2 regions of the Burkholderia oklahomensis C6786 genome follow, and region 1 is predicted to be linked to the other one. Evidence: predicted binding sites of a transcription regulator. Region 1 holds the regulator's gene; the other holds the start of a gene.
The links. The regulator HrcA, encoded in region 1, represses chaperone genes, less so after heat shock. The targets are predictions, from matches to a motif close to TTAGCACTCNNNNNNNNNGAGTGCTAA.
Positions count from the first base shown of each region.

Region 2: the regulator HrcA is predicted to act here: its motif matches at 2,053-2,079, upstream of rpoH (RNA polymerase sigma factor RpoH).

Region 1 is NZ_CP009555.1:2,451,985-2,455,935, reverse strand. It holds gene BG90_RS36725 (hypothetical protein) at 1-112, shown strand, start outside; gene BG90_RS11085 (RNA-binding S4 domain-containing protein) at 84-491, opposite strand; gene hemH (ferrochelatase) at 497-1,564, opposite strand; gene hrcA (heat-inducible transcriptional repressor HrcA) at 1,762-2,784, opposite strand; gene BG90_RS11070 (NAD kinase) at 2,916-3,818, shown strand; gene recN (DNA repair protein RecN) at 3,848-3,951, shown strand, end outside.
Region 2 is NZ_CP009555.1:1,212,293-1,216,243, reverse strand. It holds gene BG90_RS05375 (cytochrome ubiquinol oxidase subunit I) at 1-446, opposite strand, end outside; gene cydP (cytochrome oxidase putative small subunit CydP) at 436-720, opposite strand; gene rpoH (RNA polymerase sigma factor RpoH) at 1,056-1,991, opposite strand; gene BG90_RS05360 (acyloxyacyl hydrolase) at 2,354-2,923, shown strand; gene BG90_RS05355 (nuclear transport factor 2 family protein) at 2,965-3,351, shown strand; gene leuA (2-isopropylmalate synthase) at 3,574-3,951, opposite strand, start outside.

The sequences.
Region 1 (3,951 bases):
CACGACGACCATCTGCCTATCGGGCGCCGTCACCGAACGCACGACGGAATACGGCAGCGTGCGCGCGACGTTCGATCAGCTATTCAGCTCCCATTCGAAAATCTGTCGATGACCCGGCGGTCCCGCTTCGTCGGCCGCCCTTGCAGCTCGGCCGCCGGCTCGCGGAAACGCCGGCGCCGGTCGAGCTCCGCAAGACGCTTCTCCCGCCCCGCTTCCGTCTCCGCATAGAGCGTCTGCGCGACGCTCGCCGGCCCGCGCACGTCGCATACGCCGACCACGTCGACCTGCCAGACGACGCTCTCGATCGTCACGTCGACCCGGTCGCCGACGCGCACTTCCTTCGCCGGCTTGACGGCCGCGCCGCCGATCTTCACGCGCCCTTTTTCGACCGCGTCGGCCGCGAGCGAACGGGTCTTGAAGAAGCGCGCGGCCCAGAGCCACTTGTCGATGCGCAGCCGCGCACCGGGTTCGGTCGAAATCTTGAAGTTCATGGCAGTCAGCTCACGACCTCCGGCGCCGCCGCGACGCGCACCGGCCAGCCTTGCAGGTTTTCGGCGGCGATCTCGCCGAGCGCCGCGATCCACGCGGGCAACGCGTTCAGGCATGGAATCCGGTGGAATTCCTTGCCGCCGCCGTGCAGGAACTCGTCGCGCACCTCGATCCCGATCTCCTCGACCGTCTCGAGGCAGTCGGCGGTGAAGCCCGGGCAGAACACGTCCGCGCGACGCACGCCCGCCGTGCCCAGTTCCTTGAGCGTCGGCGCCGTATAAGGCTGCAGCCATTCGGCCTTGCCGAAGCGCGACTGGAACGTGACCCGGCACTCGAACGTCGTGAGGCCGAGCGCGGACATCAGCAGCGCGGCCGTCTGCTGGCATTGTTCGTGGTATGGATCGCCGAGATCGAGCGTGCGCTTCGGCACGCCGTGAAAGCTCAGCACGAGCTTGTCGCCCGAATCGAACGCGGGCCGGCCGTGCGCCGCCCAATACTGGCGGACCTGCTCGGCAAGCGCGTGGATGTACGCCGGGTGGTCCGCGTAGTGGCGCACCGTGCGCACCTCCGGCTGGTTGCGCATCCGGCCGAGCGCGGCGAACGCGGCGTCGAACGCGGTGGCCGTCGTCGACGCCGAATATTGCGGATACATCGGCAGCAGCAGCACCCGCTCGGCGCCCGCGCGCTTCAGTTGCGAGAGCACGTCGGCGATGCTCGGCGTGCCGTAGCGCATCGCGTGGTCGACGATCACCCGGTAGCCGTTCGCCGCGAAGAGCGGCCGCAAGCACTCGACCTGACGCTCCGTATGGACGCGCAGCGGCGAGCCCTCGGGCATCCAGACGGCCGCGTACTTCTTCGCGGACGCGCGGCTGCGCAGCGGCAGGATCAGCGTGCGCAGGATCACCTGCCAGACGGCCTGCGGGATCTCGACGACGCGCGGGTCGGACAGGAACTGCGCGAGATAGCGGCGCACCGCGCGCGGCGTCGGCTCGTCGGGCGTGCCCAGGTTGACGAGCAGCACGGCGACGCGGTGAGCGGCCGACGCCTGCGACGGCGGTTCGAGGTCAAAACGCATGGAAAGATCGTGCCGGAGCACCGAATCGAACGACACTCATTATAGCGGGGCGGCCCGGGCCCACCAGTCGGCCGTCCGGCCGATTGCGCTGCGCGCGGCGCGCCGGCACGATGCCGATGACGGACTCGATCGAGGGAAAACGGCGCGGGACGCCGCAAACGTGTGATGAAACGGCGATGAAGCGCGGGTGGAACCGGTTACTGCTGGCTGAGCGCCAGCGACAGGAGGCGCGCGGTGATGTCGACGATCGGAATCACGCGGTTGTAGGCCATCCGCGTCGGCCCGATCACGCCGAGCGTGCCGACGATCTTGCCGTTGACCTCGTACGGGGCCGTCACGACGCTCATTTCGTCGATCGGCACGAGCGTCGATTCGCCGCCGATGAAGATCTGCACGCCCTGCGCGTGGCTCGACACGTCGAGAAGCTGCAGGAGGCTCGTCTTCTGGTCGAACACGTCGAACAGCTTGCGCAGCCGCGCCATGTCGGACGAAAGATCCGCCACTTCGAGCAGGTTGCGCTCGCCGGAGATCAGCACGGTGTCCTCGTCGTCGGCCTCCTCGGTGCTCGCCGTGACGGCCGCGTGCATCAGCGCCGTCATGTCGCCGCGCAGTTCGTCGATCTCCTCGCGCAGCCGGCGGCGCACCTCGTCGAACGACAGGCCGGCGAAGTGCGCGTTGATGTAGTTCGACGCCTCGGTGAGCTGCGAGGGCGTGTAGTCGCGCTGCGTCGCGATCATGCGGTTCTGCACGTCGCCTTCGGGCGTCACGATGATGAGGAGGATCCGCTTGTCCGACAGGCGCAGGAACTCGATCTGCTTGAACACGTGGCTGCGGCGCGGCGTCAGCACGACGCCCGCGAACTGCGACAGGTTCGACAGCACGCTCGCCGCGGCCGCGACGACCTTCTGCTGCGGATCGCCCGCCTGCAGCGTGGTCTGCACGAGCCGCGTGACGGCGTCGGCGTCGATCGGCGACTCGACCGTCAGCATCGTGTCGACGAAGAGGCGGTAGCCGCGCGGCGTCGGCACGCGCCCCGCCGACGTGTGCGGGCTCGACACGAGGCCGAGCTCCTCCAGGTCGGACATCACGTTGCGGATCGTCGCCGGGCTCAGCTCGAGCCCGGAATAACGAGACAACGTGCGCGATCCGACCGGCTGACCGTCGGCGATATACCGCTCGATCAGAGTCTTGAGGAGGGTTCGTGCGCGTGGATCTAACATGACGGAAAATTTTAGCGCAACCGGGCGGCGCCCGCGAGCGTCCCGCGCGCATCGTCCGTTCCCCACCCGTTTTGCCGTCCCCGGGCCGGCGGGCGGTTCTTTTCGTCATCGAGCTATGGTGTAATGCCGGCATGAAAATCGGCCACCAATTCCATACCGTCGCGCTCGTCGGGCGCAGCAACACGCCAGGGATCGCCGAGCCGCTGGCGTCGCTTGCCGCGTGCATCGCGAAACGCGGCTTCGAAGTCGTGTTCGAGGCCGACACCGCGCAGGCGATCGGCAGCACGGGCTACCCGGCGCTCACGCCCGCCGAGATCGGCGCGCGCGCCGACGTCGCGGTCGTGCTGGGCGGAGACGGCACGATGCTCGGCATCGGCCGCCAGCTCGCGCCGTACAAGACGCCGCTCATCGGCATCAACCACGGCCGGCTCGGCTTCATCACCGACATCCCGGCGTCCGACATGCAGGACGTCGTGCCGATGATGCTCGCGGGCAGCTTCGAGCGCGAGGAACGCACGCTGCTCGAGTCCCGCATCGTGCGCAACGGCGAGCCGATCTATCACGCGCTCGCGTTCAACGACGTCGTCGTGAACCGCAGCGGCTTCTCCGGGATGGCCGAGCTGCGCGTATCGGTCGACGGCCGCTTCATGTACAACCAGCGCTCGGACGGCCTCATCGTCGCGACCCCGACGGGCTCGACCGCGTACGCGCTGTCGTCGTCGGGGCCGATCCTGCATCCGCAGCTGCAGGGATTCGTGCTCGTGCCGATCGCGCCGCACGCGCTGTCGAACCGGCCGATCGTGCTGCCGGACGATTCGAAGATCGCGATCCAGATCATCGGCGGGCGCGACGTGAACGTGAACTTCGACATGCAGTCGTTCACGGCACTCGAGCTGAACGACACGATCGAGGTGCGCCGCTCGAAGCACACGGTGCCGTTCCTGCACCCGGTCGGCTACAGCTACTACGTGACGCTGCGCAAGAAGCTCCACTGGAACGAACACCCGTCGAGCGAAGAAGACGACGACGCATAAGCCCTGACGCCACCTTCCGACCGCCACTCATGCTCCGCCACCTCTCGATCCGCGACTTCGTCATCGTCGCCGCGCTCGACCTCGAATTCGACAGCGGCTTCTCCGTCTTCTCGGGCGAAACGGGCGCCGGCAA
Region 2 (3,951 bases), 1.2 Mb from region 1:
GCGACGAGGATCCACAGCGCGGACAGGTTCGAGCCGAGCGCGACGAGAAACGTGACGATCAGATGCTGGACCTTCGACAGACGGTTCCAGCCGAAGAAGAACAGCCCGACGAACGTCGATTCGAGGAAGAACGCCATCAGCCCTTCGACGGCGAGCGGCACGCCGAAGATGTCGCCGACGTAGTGCGAGTAGTACGACCAGTTCGTGCCGAACTGGAATTCGAGCGTGATCCCCGTCGTCACGCCCATCGCGAAGTTGATCCCGAAGAGCTTGCCCCAGAACTGGGTCATGTCCTTGTAGACCTGTTTGCCGGTCATCACGTAGACGGCTTCCATGATGACGAGCAGCCAGGACATGCCGAGCGTCAATGGAACGAACAGGAAATGGTAGAGCGCTGTGATGCCGAACTGCAGGCGCGACAGATCGACGACTTCGCTACTTATCATGGCGGTCTCCCCGAGTGGGTTCGGATTGCGTCGTCGACAGCAGCTGCGCGGCGACGACGGCAGGCGGCAACGACATGTGCTCGGCCTGCGGATGGTTGAAGAATGCGTACTTGAGCGCGACGAGCAGGATCAGCTTGAAGGCGAGCACGATCGAGATGTCGCGCGCGAGGGTCGGGCCGCGGGCCCAGGCGGCGACCCGGTCGCGCCAGCCCGCCGGGCGGGCGGGCGGCGTATCGCGGGGCGACGCCTTTTTGTTGATGAGAGTCAAAGCCATGATGTCCGGGATAGCGCGATAGGCGTAAAACCAGGCCGGTCTCGTGACGCGCTTGCGTGCGCGCGGCATCAGTTGGCCGGTCCTCCCAATTGTAGGAGGCGCCCCGGAAAACCCTTAGTGCCGCGCTGCGGCACACCGTCGCGAAGCGATCGCAGAAACTTGAGCTGACTCAAGGTTCGCGCAAATCGCAATGCATCCGACGAAATTTTTCATAACGTTGATCAAGCATGCACGCAATGCGTACGGTTTCGCGGCGCACAAAAAAGCCCGCTGTCGCAAGACAGCGGGCTTTTTGCGTTTCGGCGCGGCCTGGCGGGCCGGGCGGCGACCGAGCGTTACGCGTACGCGGCGAGCGCCGTGCGCATCTTCTTCATCGCGCTTGCCTCGATCTGGCGGATGCGCTCCGCCGACACGCCGAATTCGGCCGCGAGGTCGTGCAGCGTCGAGCCGCCCGAGCCGTCGTCGCCGACGTTCAGCCAGCGCGCCTCGATGATCCGGCGGCTGCGTGCGTCGAGCGACTCGAGCGCGCGCGCGATGCCGTCCGTCTGCAGCATGTCGCGCTGCCGCGCGGCGAGCACGGCGGTCGGCTCGTTGTGCGAATCGGCGAGATATGCGATCGGCGCGTACGACTCCTCGCCATCGTCGATCTGGCCTTCGAGCGCGATGTCGCCGCCCGACAGGCGGGTTTCCATCTCGGCCACTTCCTCGCGCTTGACGTTCAGCTCCTGCGCGAGGCCGTCGATTTCCTCCGGCGTGAACGCCTGCGTGCCCTTCTTGTGGCTGCGCAGGTTGAAGAACAGCTTGCGCTGCGCCTTCGTCGTCGCGACCTTGACCATGCGCCAGTTGCGCAGGATGTACTCGTGAATCTCGGCCTTGATCCAGTGGATCGCATACGACACGAGACGCACGTTCTGAGCGGGATCGAAACGCTTGACCGCCTTCATCAGGCCGATGTTGCCTTCCTGGATCAGGTCGCCGTGCGGCAGGCCGTAGCCGAGGTAGTTGCGTGCGATCGACACGACGAGCCGCAGGTGCGACAGCACGAGCTGGCGCGCGGCATCGAGGTTGTTGCCGTCGCGGTATTCGGTCGCGTATTGACGCTCTTCTTCCGGCGTCAGCAACGGAATGCGGTTGACGGCCTGGATATAGGCGTCGATGTTGCCCAGCTGGCCGGGCAGCATCGACTGGGATGCGAGCGCCAGCGAGCCTGCCGATGCGGCCTTAGCGGACGCCGGGCGCAGAATGTTCGGAAGGGTCAATGCGTTGCTCACGTAAAAAACTCCTTTGGAATCAGGGACAAGCCCCATAGCCGGGGCGATTCCTCGATGAATCTTAGCACTCCATCCACCGGAGTGCTAATCCTTAGAAGGAACAGGGTCGCTGGAGTTCCCGTTTTGCTATCGATTTTGATGAGGTGATAGCTCGCGCCGGAACCCGTTTCCGTTCGTCGCCCGTAAGCCGTTGTTTTACGGGCGTTTCGGGTAAAGGATCCTGATTCTTGTCAATTCGGCAGAAAACCATTTCGTCAGATGATGCCGATCGGAAAAGTCCTTTACCATAAGATTCTGTTCGCTCGAGCCCGGCATTCGAATTGCAGCGAGGCTCTATTCAACCAGAGAAGTTGGAGTCAGAGATGAACGATAAAAACGGCGGTCGGGCGGGGCGGGTCATCGCACGGGTCGCAGTGGCGGCGGCGCTTGCCGGCGCTTCCGGCACCGCTTTCGCGGATCGATGGGGATTGCAGCTCGGCGGCGGCGTCGCCGATCACGACATCAAGAAGGGCGACATCGCCGTCGCTTGGGATCCGAACTGGACCTGGTGGGAAATCGGCGGCTGGCACTTCGCGTTCGTCGCCGAAGGACACTTGTCGTATTGGCGGTACACGGGCGATCGCGCGATCAACGACAGCGTCTGGGAAGTCGGCGCAACGCCCATCGTGCGCTTCATCAAGAGCGCGGGCCATGTGCGGCCGTTCATCGAGGCGGGCGTCGGCGTGCGTTTCCTGTCGCATCCGACGATCTCGCAGAACTACTCGATGTCGACTGCGTTCCAGTTCGCCGACATGGTCGGCGTCGGCGCGCAATTCGGCAATCGTCAGCAGTATCAGGCGGGTTTTCGTTTCCAGCACGTGTCCAATGCGGGTATCAAAGACCCGAATCCTGGTATAAATTTCAGCCAGCTCTACGTGCAATACAACTTCTGATCGGCGCGCCGGAGGCGCGCATGCAGTCGAGGAGTATGGCGATGGTGGCGAAGGTGATCGATGCGATTCGCGCGCTCGAGCGCGACCGGTTTCGTGCGATGGTCGACGGCGACGGCGAGGCGCTTGAAGCGTTGTTGTCCGACAAGGTCTACTACGTGCACACCAACGGCAAACGCGAGACCAAGCAGCAGTTCATCGACGCGATCACGGCAGGGCGCCGCCGCTATCGGCAGATCGAAGTCCAGTCGCAGGAGGTGCTGCCCGTCGGCGACGCCACGTACGTCGTCGCGGGGCGCGCGCTGATCGAGATGGAGACGAACAACGGCGGCCTCGTGTTTCCGATCGCCTACACCGCCGTGCAGACGCAGGAGAGCGGCCGCTGGCGCCTCCTCGCATGGCAGGCGACGCGCTGCGCGACCGAGAGCTAGACACGAAGCACGCCTTCGCCCGCCATTCTCGCCCGCCGCTGCCGCCCGCTTTTCCGGCCCTTTCCCGACCGTTTCTTTCGGCCCCTCGTCGGGGCCCTTCGTCGCCCGTGCAGCTTCGTGAGCCGTTCGGTTTGCGCCGGAGCGCCGCGGATCGCGCGTCGCACCGGTTTTGCGCAGCGGCGTGCGCCGCGCAGTGTCCTTTCGCGTGTCGTTCGCGCCGCGTCAGGCGGCCGCGCGCCGCTCGTCGCGGCTCCAGGCGGAGCGGTTGATCGCGCTCGCGACCGCATCCGTCGCGGCGGCGGCCGGATCGCGATGCACGCCCGCGCCGTGGCGCAGCGCGGCGCCGCCGACCTTCGCGCCGACGAACACGACGGTGTCGCCATCCGCGGTACGCTCGACTTCGCACGACGCGACGTCGATCTCGACGCCCGCCGCCGCGGCGAACGCGGCGGCCGCCTGCCGCACGGCGCTTTGCGCATCGTCCGCGAGCGCGAGCGCGATTTCGCGGTCATGCCAGCTCGCCGACGTGCCCGCGCGCGCGGCCGGACCCATCGTCTCCAGATATTCGCGCGCGAAGAGCGCGCAGATCGCATCGGCCGT